DNA from 2 places in the Micromonospora sonneratiae genome. Region 1 is predicted to be linked to the other one. Evidence: riboswitches for the same ligand, from Rfam matches in the RefSeq annotation. Region 1 holds a riboswitch; the other holds the start of a gene.

Region 1 (7,795 bases):
CGGACGGGTGCCGGGAGTCGACCCGTGCCGAGTGGTCCCGGGAGGTGATCGCGATCAGCCGGTGGCCGCGTTCCTTCACCAGCAGGGCGAACTCCACGATCGACCCGTTGACTCCGGAGTTGGAGGCCACCACGAAGATGTCCTGCGGTGCCACCGGTGCCAGCTCGTAGAGGCGCTTGACGGCAGCCGGGTCCCGTTCCAGGGTCGGGCCGAGGATGCTGGCCGGCTCGCCGCCGTAGAGCACCACGTCCCGCAGGGCGATCCGGTTGGTCGGGACCAGTCCCCCGGCCCGGCCGGCGATCTCCATCGCCAGCGCCTCGGAGTGTCCGGTGCCGAACGCGTGGATCACGCCATCGGCCCGCAACGTGGCGGTGATCAGGTCGGCGGCCTGGCGTACCGCGTCCCGCTGCTCGGTCGCGACCCGGGTCATCGTCTCGGTGACGACCGAAAGGTAGCCCTCGGCGCTGAGTGTCATGCGTCCTCCGACCTCTACTCGTACTGCTGTTTCCCGGCCCCGTCACCGAGGCCACGGGATGACGAGATCCGTCATACACGAGCACCCGCGACACCGACCAGCGCACCCCGGTCCGATCACCTGGCAGCGGATTCCTGGATCTGGCCGGGGGCCATGGTCCGCCGCCAGTGGTCAGGCTCGCGGCGCGAGGCGGCCGGCTGCGGACAACCGCTGGATCACCGCTTCGTGCGGAACGGCGTGACTGGTACGACCGCCCACACCGGTGGTGGTGACGGCGGTGAACAGCGAGTTGAGCAGTGCCTCCTCGACCGAGTCCAGGACGGCGGCGAAGACCGGGTCGATCTCCCCGTCGGGGATCGCCGGCTGGTCCGGGCGTGCCGTGCTGAACGCGATCGCATAGTCGCCGCTGCCGTTGCTGTAGGAGGCCCCGACCCGGCCCATCGCAAAGACCGCCCGCCGGGCGACCCGGCCGAGCTGCCGGGCGTCCAGGGGCACGTCGGTGGCCACCACGATCATGCACGAGTTGCCGGACGGCTCGGTCCGATCGGTGTCCGGGACCAGTTCGTCGGCGGGCAGCGGGACGCCGAGCGCGGTCAGCACCCCGCCGAAGTTGGACTGGACGAGGGCACCGACCGTCGCCGGGATGTCGCCGGTCCGTACCGTCCTGGACGAGGTGCCGATGCCGGCCTTGTAGCCGAGCGCCGTGGTGCCGGTGCCGGCCCCGACGCACCCCTGCGCCGGTGGTCCGCCGGCTGCCCCGGCGATGGCGGACAGCACGTGTTCCTCGGTGACCGGACGACGACGGATGTCCGAGAGGTGACCATCGTTGGTCTCGCCGACCAGCGGGTTGAACGACAGGCCGGCCGGCCGGCGGTCCATCAGGTATCCCAGCAGCGCGTCAGCGGCCCGGAACACGGACAACGTGGCGGTCAGGACGATCGGAGACTCCAGTACGCCGAGTTCGTCGACCTGGGTCGATCCGACGAGTTTCCCGTAGCCGTTGCCGGTGTACACGGCGGCCGGCAGGGTCCACCGTCCGGGGCCAAGTTGGCTCGGCACGACGGCGGTGACACCGGTGTGCAGGTCGGCACCATCGTCGATGGTGGTGTGCCCGACCAGGATCCCGGGGACGTCGGTGATCGCGTTGTGTCGTCCGGTGGGCAGTGGCCCGACGACGATCCCGAGGTCGCGGGCGCGGCGGCTGAGCTGGTCCATCAAACTCCTGTCGGGTGTCGGCTTCAGGCAGCGGTGCGGATCACCGGAGCGTCCTCGGAGGTGGCCATCGCGTGTTCCCGGTGGGCCGCCCGGCTGCCGTCGACCGTACGGCGCGGCCAACCGTCCCGGTCCACCCGGTACTGGTCGTGCCCGTGGGCGATGAACATCGCGGCTCCAGGACGATCACCAGACCTGACGCCAGTAGCAGGCCTCGGCCAGCCCGGCCCTCGTTGGGGACGGTCCGACACCACCGCCGCCGTACGCCAGCGTCGGTCTGCACCGGTGCTGAGATCACCGGGGTACGGTGCTGAGCTGAGCAAGCCGCTCGGCGGTCGGCTGGCCCCGGTCGTCAGAAGTAGACCCGCCGGCTGAAGTCTGGACCGGGTCCAGCGAAGGGCCGACACCAGCCGGCCCGGAAAATCCCCAAGCGGTCGAACGGGCGGCACGCCGCTAATCTGAGTCCTTTCCGCACTTATCGGGGAAGACCATGACAAGCAGGTTTACCGAGTTGGTCGTCGATTGCCATGATCCGGAGAGGCTCGCGGCCTTCTGGTGCGAGGTCCTGGACTTCAAGGTGATCGACCGGAGCGAGGGCAAGGTCGAGATCGGATCCTGGGTGCCGACCGTTGAGGATGTTCGGGCCCGCCAGATGCCGCCCACCCTGCTGTTCATTCAGGTACCTGAGGACAGGACCGTGAAGAACCGGCTGCACCTCGACGTCAGCCCGATCGACGGCAGCACCGAAGACGAGGTGACCAGACTGCTCGGCCTCGGTGCCACCAAGACGGATGTGGGTCAGGGCCCAGACCGGAACTGGACGGTCATGGCAGACCCCGAAGGCAACGAGTTCTGCGTCCTACGCACCCTGGCACCACAGCAGTAGGCCACCGGCGGACCACTCTCGTTCACACCGCGACCGTCACGTTGGCGAGGAGCCTCGATAACGTCCCGGCGCTGATCGCAGGCAGCGCTACCGCTTAGCCACTCCGCTACGCGGCGTCGACCCTACTCGTACGGGTTCTTCGGGGCGTCGACCTGCTGCCACGACTCGACCTGGATGTACGGGATGTCCTCGCCGTTGACCGGGTCGGTACCGGTCCGGTCGACGTAGCGCCCGACCACCTCCACCCAGGTGTCCGCAGCCAGTCCGGTCGGCGGATCACCGGCCATCCCGAGTTTGATCGGGCGGCCGTCGGCGGCGCAACAGGAGAGGATCATCCGGGCCAGGATCGGCTCACCACCGGGCCCACTGGCGATGAAGCCGGTGATCCGTACCCGGCGGTCACCGATCGACGCCCCCTTCTCGAACAGCGCCCGCGACGCGTAGTCGAGCACGCTGATCTTCACCGGGTCACCTTCCGGCAGCGGCGGATAGTCCGACATCTCCTGGCGGGACAGGGCGGTGCCGGCCTGCCCGACGGCGTACGACCCGAGGGCCGGCGGGGTGATCAGCAACAGCCCGAGCACCGGCAGGATGAGCAGCCAACCGACCCGGGGCTCGTGGTGCCCCTTACCCCCGTGTCCGTGGTCGTGTCCATGGTCGTGCTCTTGTCCGTCACCTTCCGGATCTCCGGTGGCGGTCGACACGGGCTGCCGCAGGTCGTACACCAGGGTCATCACCGCGGCGACCACCAGCAGGATCCCGGCGGCGATCAGGAACGGACGCAGCCCCTCCTTGACGTAGCGCAGGTAGATGTCGGTGACGCTGGCCTTGAGCACCGCGCCACCGAGCAGCAGCAGTACGACCGCCTGGGCCTGCCGGTTCACGCCGCACCCACCACTTCGCTCATGACGCACCCACCACTGTCGCTAACGAGGCGCTCACCGCGGTCGCTCATGACGTGCTCACCGCTGTCGCTCATGACGTGCTCACCGCGGTCACTCATGACAGAAACAGTGCTCCCACCCCGACGGAGACTCCGACCGCGACGACGAAGGTCGTCGGCGCGAACCGGAAGGCAAACCGACGCCCGAAGACGCCGGCCTGCATGGAGATCAGCTTGAGATCGACCATCGGCCCGACGACCAGGAACGTCAACCGCGCGGTCAACGAGAACTGCGACAGCGACGCGGCCACGAAGGCATCCGCCTCGGAACAGATCGACAGCAGCACCGCCAGTACGGCCAATGCCAGCACCGACAGCACCGGGTTGTCGGCCAACGTCTGCAACCACCGCTCGGGCACCAGCACGTTGATGCTGGCGGCGGCCATCGCGCCGAGGACGAGAAAGCCTCCCGCGTGTACGACGTCGTGTCGTACGGCGGCCCAGAACGCCCGCCCCTTCGACTGCCCGTCGAGTTCGGGCCGGTACGGCAGCCGGATCCAGTCGGCGCGGCCGAGTCGCAGCCAGAGCCACCCCATAATCATGGCGACGATCAGGCTGGCCCCGGCCCGGGCGGCGACCAGCTCCGGATCGTTCGGGAAGGCGACCGCGGTGGCGGCCAGCACGATCGGGTTGATCGCCGGGGCGGCCAGCAGGAACGCCAGCGCGGCGGCCGGGGTGACGCCCCGGCGGATGAGCGATCCGGCGATCGGCACCGATCCGCACTCGCAGCCGGGCAGCACGACTCCGGCGCAGCTGGCCACCGGTACGGCCAGCGCGGGGTGACGCGGCAACGCCCGGGCCCAGAAGGACCGGGGCACGAAGACCGCGATTACGGCGGAGAGCACGACACCGAAGACGAGAAACGGCACGGCCTGCACCATCACGGACACAAACACCGTGGTCCAGGTCTGTAGCCGGGGATCGGAGATGGCGCTGCCCAGTGGTCCCCGGAAGATCACCAGCAGGATCAGCAGTGCCGCCAGTACCTCGACCGAACGGTCCTCCCAACCACGGCCGGACCGCCGACGACGAGGTGTCCCCGGGTCGGGGGTGTCGCGAACCGGCCCGCCGCCGGGTGTGGATGCTGCGGGAGCGTCGCGAACCGGCCGGACGCCGGGTGTCGATTCTGTGGAGGTGCCAGCGGGCGGGATCGTCCAGTCGATCTCGTCACCCGTCCGGGTGCGACCGGGGGCCGCACGGTCGGGGGCCGTCACAACAGTTTCGTCCCTTCGCTCGACGTTCCGCGTGGGCCCTCGACGTTTCGCGTGGACCTCTGCTTAGTGGCGGCGGCCAGCTCACCCTAACCCGAACCGGGGTGGGCACCACCACACCGGCCAGCCGAGCCCCTGTGCCCTTCGGCTGGTTGGTGCTAGCGTCTGCGGAACAACTTCACATCCGACAGGGGAGCGCACAGCGCTGAGAGTGCGGGTCACACCCGCAGACCCTCGAACCTGATCTGGGTAATGCCAGCGCAGGGAGTTCGGTCGAACCTCCAGCCGCGCCGCAGTCCGGGCCCACCGGATGGCGGCGTGCGTCTTCTCCTGGTTCGTTCAAGGGACTGGGAGGCAACATCATGAGTCAGCCTGACAACCACCGATGGCGTACGGTCGACGTCGTCGTCGCATCGGTCATCGCCGTCGCCTTCGGCGTCGTCTTCTGGGCGTGGGGTTACGTCTGGAGCGCCACCGATGCCGCGTTCGCCTTCTTCCCACCGGCACAGTCCCTGCTCTACGGCATCTGGTTGGTGCCGGCGGTGCTGGGTGGGCTGATCATCCGTAAGCCCGGTGCGGCGCTGTACACCGAGACCGTGGCCGCCATCGTCTCCGCCCTGCTCGGCACCCAGTGGAGTGGCACGGTCATTCCGCAGGGCCTGGTCCAGGGCCTCGGTGCCGAACTGGCGTTCGCCGCCCTGCGCTACCGCTCGTTCAAGCTGCCGTCGGCCATGCTGGCCGGGGCGATGACCGGGCTAAGCGCATCGCTGTTCGACTTCTTCGTGTGGAACACCGAGTACGCGCTCTGGTCGTACCGGATTCCGTACGCCCTCGCCACGATCGTCAGCGCCGCCCTGGTGGCCGGCATCGGCGGCTGGGCCCTGACCCGGGCGCTGGCCGGGACCGGGGTGCTGGACCGGTTCCCCGCCGGCCGCGAACGCACCGCCATCTAGCCCACCCATCCCGGTTGATCATGAAGTTATCACCCGGAAAACGCCGATATTCCGACGATAACTTCATGATCAACGCGGAGGGACAGGCATGAGTGTGGTCGAGTTGCGCGGGTTCGGGTGGCGGCACGCCGGTCGGAAGGCCTGGGCGGTACGTGACGTCGACCTGCGGATCGAGCACGGCGAGCGGGTGCTGCTGCTCGGCCCGTCGGGTGCCGGCAAGAGCACCCTGCTGGCCGCGCTCGCCGGCCTGCTGGCGGAGGACTCCGGTGAACAGGCCGGCACGGTCGAGATCGACGGCTTGGACCCGCGCAAGGCCCGGGAACGGGTCGGCATCGTCTTCCAGGATCCGGTCACCCAACTGGTGATGGCCCGGTCCGGGGACGACGTCGCGTTCGGGCTGGAGAACCGGGGAGTGCCGGCCGACGAGATCTGGCCCCGGGTGGAGGAGGCGCTAAGGCGGGTCGGCTTCCCGTACCACCGGGACCGTCCCACGGCGGCGCTGTCCGGCGGCGAGCAGCAGCGGTTGGCACTGGCCGGGGTGCTGGCCCTGCGTCCCGGTCTGCTGCTGCTCGACGAGCCCACCGCCAACCTCGACCCGGCCGGGGCCGACCTGGTCCGTGGGGCGCTGGCCGCCGCCCTGGACGGGAACGTCGCCATGGACCGGAACACCACCCTGGACCGGAACGCTGCCATGGACCGGAACACCACCCTGGTCCTGGTCGAACACCGGGTCGCCGAGGCGCTACCGCTGGTGGACCGGGTGGTGGTGCTGGAACCGGGCGGGGGCGTACGCGCCGACGGCCCACCGGAGGCGGTCTTCGCCGTACACGGCGAGGCCCTGGCCGAGGCGGGAGTCTGGGTTCCCGGTCGGGCGGTGCCGCCCCGAGCGGCGGCAGCCACCCCCGGGGAGGTGCTGCTCACCGCCGAACGGCTCGGCCTGCCTCCCCGGCTGGGCGCGACCGATCTCGACGTACGCGCCGGCGAGGCGCTGGCCGTACTCGGGCCCAACGGGGTGGGCAAGTCCACCCTGGCCCTGCTGCTCGGCGGACTACTCAAACCGGGTACCGGACGGGTGGTGGCCGGTCCGGCACTGGTCGGTCAGTCGGGCAGCCCGGCACGGACCGGACGGGAGGGTACCGCGCCACACCGCTGGCGGGCACCGGTGTTGACCCGACGGATCGGGTCGGTCTTCCAGGATCCGGAGCACCAGTTCGTCGCCACCACGGTCTTCGACGAGCTGGCCCTGGGACCACGCCGGACCGGTCAACCACCGGACGCGGTGAAGTCCATCGTGGACGATCTGCTGGTCCGGCTACGCCTGGATCGGCTGGCCAGGGCGAATCCGTACACCCTCTCCGGGGGTGAAGCACGGCGACTGAGCGTCGCGACCGCCCTGGCCACCGCGCCCCGACTGCTCGTCCTGGACGAGCCGACCTTCGGTCAGGACCGGCGTACCTGGATCGAGTTGGTCGACCTCCTGGCCGGGCTACGCGACGCCGGGCACGGAATCGTCACCGTCACCCACGACGCCGACTTCGTCGCGGCGCTGGCCGATCGGACCGTGACCCTGCCGGCCGGGACGACGAACGAAAGGCCCGTACGGTGAGCAGCCTCGCCATCCCGGTTGCCACCGGCAGCGGTGTGCTGGCCCGACGCAACCCGGTCGCCAAGCTCGCCGCCGCCCTGCTCTTCTCCTTCACACTGGTCGCCACGCTCGACCCGGTCGCCCCCGCCGTGGCCATCGCCATCGAGCTGGCCGTCCTGCCGCTGTTCGGCATCCGCTACGGCGCGCTGCTCCGTCGGGTCTGGCCGGTGCTGGTCAGCGCGCTGGGCATCGTGGTCACCATGGTGCTCTTCGCCGCCGAACGTACCGGTCCGGTCCTGCTCACCGTCGGGCCGATCGTGGTCACCAGCGGCGTACTGCTCACCGCCCTGGGCCTGGCGCTACGCATGGTCGCGGTGGCCCTGCCCGGGATAATGGTGTTCGCCACCACCGATCCGACCGATCTGGCCGACGCCCTGATCCAGAACGCCAGGACACCGCCCCGCTTCGCGATCGGTGCCCTGGCCGCGTTCCGGCTGCTCCCACTGCTCTCGGCGGAATGGCAGATGATC
Region 2 (7,795 bases), on a different contig from region 1:
CGGACTGGGATACACGCTGCCAGATGGCCGGGAACTCTTCGCCGATGTGTCGTTCCGGGTGGGCGAGGGAGCCAAGGTCGCCCTGGTCGGGCCAAACGGGGCCGGCAAGACGACCCTGCTCCGGATGGTGGCCGGTGATCTGGCCACCAAGACCGGCGCGATCGCCCGCAGCGGCGGCCTTGGGGTGATGCGGCAGTTCATCGGCATGATCGGTGACGAGACGGAGCTGCGGGACCTGGCACTTTCGCTGGCCGCCCCGGCGCTCCGGTCGGCCGGTGCGCGGCTGGCCACCGCCGAGGCGGCCCTGCACGCCGCCGAGGTGCGCGGCAAGTTCAGCTCCGCCGCGGGCAAGGCGCAGATGGCGTACGCGGATGCGCTGGCCGCCTGGGGGGAAGCCGGCGGCTACGACGCCGAGGTGCTCTTCGACACGGTGTCGACGATCGTGCTCAACCTGCCCTGGGAACAGACCCGGAACCGTCCGGTGCGGACCCTCTCCGGTGGGCAGCAGAAGCGGTTCGCGCTGGAGTTGCTGCTGCGCGGCACGGACGAGGTGCTGCTGCTCGACGAACCGGACAACTTCCTCGACGTACCCGGGAAACGGTGGTTGGAGGCCCGACTGCGCGAGTCGCAGAAGTCCGTCCTCTACGTCTCGCACGACCGGGAGCTGCTGGCCCAGACCGCCGACCGGGTGGTCGCGGTGGAAGGGGGCAGCGCCTGGGTCCATCCGGGCAGCTTCACCACCTGGCACGAGGCCCGGGTGGCCCGGCACGGCCGGCTCGAAGAGCAGCGCAAGCGCTGGGACGAGGAGCATCAGAAGCTGCGTGAGCTGATGCTGATGTACAAGCAGAAGGCGGCCTACAACTCCGACATGGCCTCGCGGTACCAGTCGGCGCAGACCCGGCTGCGCAAGTTCGAGGAGGCCGGGCCGCCGCCGCTACCGCCCAAGGACCAGGACATCCGGATGCGGCTGGCCGGTGGCCGTACCGGTAAACGGGCGGTGATGTGTGAGCAGCTGGAGCTGGACGGGTTGACCTATCCGTTCGACCTGGAACTCTGGTACGGCGACCGGGTGGCGGTGCTCGGTGCCAACGGGACGGGCAAGTCCCACTTCCTGCGGCTGTTGGCCCGGGGCGGCACCGACCCTGATCCGGCGAACGTGCCGCTGGCCGGTGGTCTGGACCTGACCCCGGTACGGCACGACGGCGTGGCCCGGTTGGGCGCCCGGGTCCGCCCTGGTCACTTCTCCCAGACCCACGACCGGCCGGAGTTGATGGAGAAGACCCTGGTCGAGGTGCTCTGGCGGGGGGACGAGCACCGCGCCGGGATGGACCGGCACGCCGCCATGGCCGCGCTGAGCAGGTACGAGTTGAGCGGCCAGGGCGACCAGCGGTTCGGGTCGCTCTCCGGTGGACAGCAGGCCCGGTTCCTCGTACTGCTGTTGGAGTTGTCCGGGGCGACGCTGCTGTTGCTCGACGAACCCACCGACAACCTGGACCTGGCCTCGGCGGAGTCACTGGAGGAGGGGCTGCGGGCCTTCGAGGGCACGGTCATCGCCGTCACCCACGACCGGTGGTTCACCCGGTCCTTCGACCGGTTCGTGCTCTTCCGTGGCGACGGTGAGGTGGTGGAGACCCCGGAACCGGTCTGGGGGGTGTAGGGAAGCCCTGTTGTCGCCTTCCGGGTGGGAAGGGTCCCTTCCCAACCCACGCCTGCCAACCGGGCCGTCGTCAGGCCACGACAGTCGACATGGGCATAGGGTTGATCAGTGAGTGAAATGACCTACCGCCGGCTCGGCAACTCCGGACTCGTGGTGTCCGTGGTTGGGGTCGGCTGCAACAACTTCGGCCGCAAACTCGACCTCGACGGCACCCGGGCCGTCGTCGACGCCGCGCTCGACGCGGGAATCAACTTCTTCGACACCGCTGACATCTACGGCCAGCCCCAGGGCGGTTCCGAGGAGCAGCTCGGTGCCGCGCTGCGGGGTCGACGTGACGACGTGGTGGTGGCGACGAAGTTCGGCATGAACATGCACGGGATGAACGGGCCGGACCACGGGGCCAGGGGTGCCCGGCGCTACGTTGCCCGCGCGGTGGAGGCGTCGCTGCGCCGGCTCGGCACCGACTACATCGATCTCTACCAGATGCACGAGCCCGACCCGGGTACGCCGATCGAGGAGACCCTGTCCGCGTTGGACGACCTGGTCCGCGATGGCAAGGTGCGCTACCTCGGCAACTCCAACTTCGCCGGATGGCAGATCGCCGATGCGGCGTGGGTGGCCCGGACCCGGGGATACACCCCGTTCATCAGCGCGCAGAACGAGTACAACCTGCTCGACCGGGACGTCACCGCAGAGGTGGTTCCGGCCTGCCAGCAGTTCGGTCTGGGACTGCTGCCGTTCTTCCCGCTGGCGGACGGGCTGCTCACCGGCAAGTACAGGCGTGGTGCGGCGGCGCCGGAGGGCAGCCGGCTGTCCGGTGGTGGCCGTTACGCCGAGCGGCTGGCCAACGCGCCGTGGGACACGATCGAGGCGATCGAGGCGTACGCGGCCGAGCGCGGCCTCACCATGCTCCACGTGGCGATCGCCGGCCTGGCCGCCCAGCCGGCGGTCACCTCGGTCATCGCCGGAGCCACCACACCGGACCAGGTACGGGCCAACGCCGCAGCCGGAAGCTGGCAACCCTCGGCCGAGGATCTCGCCGCGCTGAACGCCCTGCTCTGAACCTCGATCTAGATCACTGATCTCCCTGCGCTGAGCAGGCGCTGGCCGGGGCAACCGGGCACATCGGATGTTGACCGATCGATGCGTCCGGTTGCCCTTCGTGGTTGGTGTGTCAGGTCACCTTTCTTTACTTGACCTCCTCGACGACGTAGCCTCGGCGAAGAAGTGACCCACGGGAGCCCGGTGTACCGGGCTGAGAGGGGGGCTGCAGCCCCCGACCGTCGAACCTGATCCGGGTAATGCCGGCGCAGGGAGGAGTGTTGCCGTGCTGTCCCTGGGACGACTGCATCTCATTACCGACACCCGACCCGGGTGTGACCCGTTGGCCGTTACCCGGGCCGCGCTCTCGGTGGCCGGGCCGGACCTGGTCGTACAGGTCCGGGTGGCCGACTCGGCCAGCGACCGGGAAACCTACGACCTGGCCGTACGGGTCATGGACCTGTGCGCCGAGGCCGGGGCGACCTGCCTGGTCAACGACCGGCTGCACGTCGCGCTGGCGGTGGGCGCTGCGGGCGGACACGTCGGCGACTCCGACCTTCCGGTGGCCGCCGCGCGGCGGGTGCTGGGCCCGACCGCCGTGCTCGGCGTCACCGCTCGCACCCCGGCGACCGCTGCGGAAGCGGTCTCGGCGGGTGCCAGCTATCTCGGTGTCGGCCCGTGTTACGCCACCACGACGAAGGACGGGCTGCCGGCTCCGATCGGGCCGGCCGGCATCCGGGACGTGACCGGGGCGGTGGCCGTGCCGGTCATCGCGATCGGCGGTGTCACCCCGGCCCGGGTGCCCGAACTGTTGGCCGCTGGCGCGTACGGCGTGGCGGTCGTGGGTGCGGTCTCCACCGCTGCTGATCCGGCTCGCGCGACCGCCGCGCTGGTCGGAGCCCTTTCGTGTTAGGAAGGGCCCCCTTCACCGCAGAATCCGACCGGGAGCCCTTCCGCGCAGACGTGGCGGTGGTTGGCGGTGGGCCGATCGGCCTGGCGGTCGCCTGGCGGTGCGCGGTACGGGGCAGGCGGGTGGCCGTGTACGACCCGGACCCGGGCGTCGGTGGGGCGGACGGGGTGGCGGGCGGAGCGCTTGCCTCGGGCGGTGGGGCGGACGAGGTGGCGGGAGCTGTGTTCGCTGCGGGTCGCGGGGCGTACCAGGTCGCGGCTGGCATGCTGGCCCCGGTCGCCGAGGCGTACTTCGGCGAGGAGGCGCTGACCCGGCTGTTGACCGAGTCGGCCCGGCGGTGGCCCGCGTTCGCAGCCGAGCTTTCCGAGGTGTCCGGACTGGACCTCGGCTACCGTACCGAGGGCACCCTGGTCGTGGGGCTCACCAGCGACGACGTGGCCGAGGCGCGGCGACTGTGGTCGTACCAGCAGGATCTCGGACTGCCGATCACCCCGCTGCGACCGGCGCAGCTGCGGGCCTACGAGCCGCTGTTGGCGCCCGGTGTACGCGGCGGCGCGCATGCGCCCGGTGACCACCAGATCGACCCGCGTCGGTTGGTTGCCGCGCTGCGCGTCGCGGCCGACCGCGCCGGGGTGGCGTTCATCCGGGACACCGTCACCGACCTGTCCGCAGTGGACGCACCGACCGTGGTGGTGGCCGCCGGCTGTGGTGCCGCTGCGCTGACCGGCCTGCCGGTCCGGCCGGTGAAGGGCCAGATCCTGCGGCTGCGGGCACCCGGTGGTGCCGCGCCGGGCTTCCGGCACGTCGTCCGGGGATACGTCGACGGCTGGACGGTCTATCTCGTGCCGCGTACCGACGGTGAGGTGGTGGTCGGCGCGACGGTCGAGGAACGTGTCGATGACGCGGTCACCGCCGGGGCGGTGCTCCGGCTGCTCCGGGCCGCCGCCGATCTGATGCCGGAGATCGCCGAGTACGAGCTGGTGGAGGCGCAGGTCGGGATGCGGCCCGGTACGCCGGACAACGCACCGATCATCGGCCGGTTGCCGGACCGGCCGGAGGTGATCGTGGCGACCGGCCACTACCGGCACGGCATCCTGCTCACCCCGGTGACCGCCGACCTGGTCGCCGATCTGCTCTCGACCGGCGTACCGGATCCGGCGATGGTGCCGTTCACGCCGGACCGGTTCGTCACCGACTGACAGGAGGCGTGGACGTGGCGGAAGTGACAGTGAACGGGGAACGACGGGAACTGCCCGAACCCGCGACCGTGGTGGAGCTGGTGACCGGGTCGACGGCACAGACCCGGGGCGTGGCGGTCGCGGTGAACGGTGAGGTGGTGCCCAGGGCCGGCTGGTCGACCACGGTCCTGCGCGACGGGGACCGGGTCGAGGTGCTCACCGCGGCCCAGGGCGGGTGACCGGGATGGACGGTTCGTCGGGTGGGGCACCGGTCGGTCAGGTGACCGGGGATGCCGGTGGGCTCACCATCGGCGGGGAGATCTTCGGCTCCCGACTCATTCTCGGCACCGGTGGCGCCGCCAGCCTGCACGCGCTGGAAGCCGCGATCCGGGCCTCCGGCACCGGGCTGGTCACCGTGGCGCTACGCCGGATCGACACGGCCGCCACGATGCGCGGCGGTCTGCTGGAGGTGCTGGACCGCTGTGGCGTACGGCTGCTGCCGAACACCGCCGGTTGCTACACCGCGACAGAGGCGGTCAAGGTCGCCCACCTTGCCCGGGAGGCGTTCGGGACGTCGTGGGTGAAGCTGGAGGTGATCGGCGACGAGCGGACGCTGCTGCCCGACGGGGTGGAGTTGCTGACGGCCGCCGAGCGGCTGGTCGATGACGGCTTCACCGTGCTGCCGTACACCAGTGACGATCCGGTGCTGGCCCGCCGGTTGGCCGATGTCGGCTGCGCCGCGGTGATGCCGGCCGGCGCCCCGATCGGTTCGGGGTTGGGCATCACCAACCAGCACCACATCCGGCTGATCCGGCAGAGCGTCGACGTGCCGGTGATCCTCGACGCCGGTATCGGCACCGCGTCCGACGCGGCGTTGGCGATGGAACTCGGCTGCGACGGTGTGCTGTTGGCCAGCGCGGTGACCCGGGCCGCCGACCCGGCCCGGATGGCGGCGGCGATGCGGTACGCCGTGGCGGCGGGCCGGCTGGCGGCCGGTGCCGGCCGTATCCCGCGCCGGTTCCATGCGCTGGCCTCCACCTCGGACGACGGGCGGCCCGAGCTGTGACCGGACCGGACCGGTCGGGTGGCGGTGGCGTACCGGCTGGGGTGGTGGTGCTCACCGATCGGCGGCAGGCGCTCCGGCCGCTGGTCGACGTGGTACGGGACGCTGTGACCGGCGGTGCGCGCTGGGTGGTTCTGCGGGAGCGGGATCTGCCCCGCGACGTGCGTCTCCAGTTGGCCGACGAGCTGCGGACGGTCCTGGCCACGGTGGGCGGCACGCTGGTCGTCGCGGGTCCCGACCCGCTCGGTGGCGACGCGGTGCATCTGCCCGCCGCCGATTCGGAGCCCATGTCACCCGAGGTGCGGCTGGTCGGCCGTTCGTGTCACAACGCAGACGAGTTGAGCCAATTGTCCGGTGTGGACTATGTCACCCTGTCGCCGGTCTTTCCGACCGGGTCCAAACCGGGGTACGGCCCGGCGCTCGGAACGGATGGTCTGGCGCAACTGGTTCGTCGTACCCGGACTCCGGTGCTCGCCCTCGGCGGGATCACCACCCCGGAACAGGTGACGGCCTGCCGGGCGGCCGGTGCCGGTGGGGTGGCGGTGATGGGGGCGGTCATGCGGGCCGGTGACCCGGCCGCACTGGTCGGTGCCCTGCTGGCGGCGGCGGTGGGCCGATGACACCGCCGGTGGTGCTGACCATCGCCGGTTCCGACTCCGGGGCTGGTGCCGGCATCCAGGCTGACCTGAAGGTGTTCGCCGCGCTGCGGTCGTACGGCACCTCGGTGCTCACCGCGGTCACCGCGCAGAACACCCTCGGGGTGGCCGGGGTGTTCCCGCTCCCGCCCGACGTGGTGACCGCACAGGTCGACGCGGTGCTGGCCGACTTCGCGGTCCGGGCGGTCAAGACCGGTGTGCTCGGCACCCCGGAGATCGCGTCGGCCGTGGCGGAACGGGCCAGGGACGGGCTGCTACCCAACCTGGTGGTCGACCCGGTACTCGTCTCGACCAGCGGTCACCGGCTCGGCGCGGTGGCGGTGGTCGAGCGGCTGTTGCCGTACGCGATGGTGGCGACGCCCAACCGGGCGGAGGCCGAGGCGCTGCTGGGCCGGCGGGTGTCGAGCCGGTCGGATCTGGCGGACGCGGCGCGGGACCTCGCCTCGGGCGGCCCTCGGTACGTGGTGGTCACCGGTGGCGACCTGCCGGATGAGGCGGAGTCCGTCGACGCGTTGTGGACCGGTACCGAGGTCCAACTGCTGCCCGGCCCTCGGGTCGCGACCGGGAACACGCACGGTACCGGCTGCTCGTTCTCGGCCGCGATCGCCGTGCGGCTCGGCCTCGGCGACGCGGTCCCGCAAGCGGTGCGGTTCGCCAAGGAGTACGTCGCCGGAGCGCTCGTCGGTGCCCGACGTTGGCGACTCGGCGGCGGTAGCGGCCCACTGGACCACTTCGGATGGCACCGGTGACCGGCACCAGTGGATGGCACCGACGACCGGCCGGGACGGCTGGCCGGACCGAACACACAGCAGGGAGGCAGTTCTCGTGGAAGCTCGTCGCAAGGTGTACGTCCAGGGCAGCCGGCCGGACATCCGGGTGCCGTTCGCCGAGGTGGTGTTGACCGGGGACGAGCCGCCGGTCCGGTTGTACGACACTTCCGGGCCCGGCTCCGATCCGGCCGTCGGCCTGCCCCCGGTTAGGGGAACGTGGATAGCGGCCCGGGGTGACGTGGCACCGGTACGCGGGGGTGGCACGCCGCTGGCCGGTGTCCCGGGTCGCCGGCCCACCCAGCTTGCCTACGCCCGCGCCGGTCAGGTCACCCCGGAGATGGAGTTCGTCGCCCTGCGCGAGAACCTGCCGGTCGAGCTGGTACGGGAGGAGATCGCCGCCGGCCGGGCCGTGCTACCGGCCAACGTGAACCATCCGGAGTCCGAACCGATGATCATCGGTAGCCGGTTCCTGGTGAAGGTGAACGCCAACATCGGTACCTCGGCGGTGACCTCCTCGGTC

Evidence for each region. Region 1 has a riboswitch for thiamine pyrophosphate ahead of ACFQ4H_RS17620 (ECF transporter S component). Riboswitches for the same ligand answer to the same signal wherever they lie in the genome.
Region 2: another riboswitch for thiamine pyrophosphate. It lies ahead of thiE (thiamine phosphate synthase); the one in region 1 lies ahead of ACFQ4H_RS17620 (ECF transporter S component).

The regions. Positions count from the first base shown of each region.
Region 1 covers NZ_JBHTMP010000025.1:63,295-71,089, reverse strand. Annotated here, with positions in the region: gene ACFQ4H_RS17650 (sugar isomerase domain-containing protein) at 1-475, opposite strand, end outside; gene ACFQ4H_RS17645 (P1 family peptidase) at 647-1,690, opposite strand; gene ACFQ4H_RS17640 (hypothetical protein) at 1,714-1,857, opposite strand; gene ACFQ4H_RS17635 (VOC family protein) at 2,178-2,573, shown strand; gene ACFQ4H_RS17630 (TIGR03943 family putative permease subunit) at 2,696-3,457, opposite strand; gene ACFQ4H_RS17625 (permease) at 3,573-4,730, opposite strand; TPP riboswitch at 4,907-5,012, shown strand; gene ACFQ4H_RS17620 (ECF transporter S component) at 5,090-5,680, shown strand; gene ACFQ4H_RS17615 (ABC transporter ATP-binding protein) at 5,769-7,286, shown strand; gene ACFQ4H_RS17610 (energy-coupling factor transporter transmembrane component T family protein) at 7,283-7,795, shown strand, end outside.
Region 2 covers NZ_JBHTMP010000040.1:47,625-55,419, forward strand. Annotated here, with positions in the region: gene ACFQ4H_RS23335 (ABC-F family ATP-binding cassette domain-containing protein) at 1-1,657, shown strand, start outside; gene ACFQ4H_RS23340 (aldo/keto reductase) at 1,775-2,719, shown strand; TPP riboswitch at 2,883-2,990, shown strand; gene thiE (thiamine phosphate synthase) at 2,985-3,611, shown strand; gene thiO (glycine oxidase ThiO) at 3,605-4,807, shown strand; gene thiS (sulfur carrier protein ThiS) at 4,822-5,025, shown strand; gene ACFQ4H_RS23360 (thiazole synthase) at 5,031-5,852, shown strand; gene ACFQ4H_RS23365 (thiamine phosphate synthase) at 5,849-6,469, shown strand; gene thiD (bifunctional hydroxymethylpyrimidine kinase/phosphomethylpyrimidine kinase) at 6,466-7,254, shown strand; gene thiC (phosphomethylpyrimidine synthase ThiC) at 7,331-7,795, shown strand, end outside.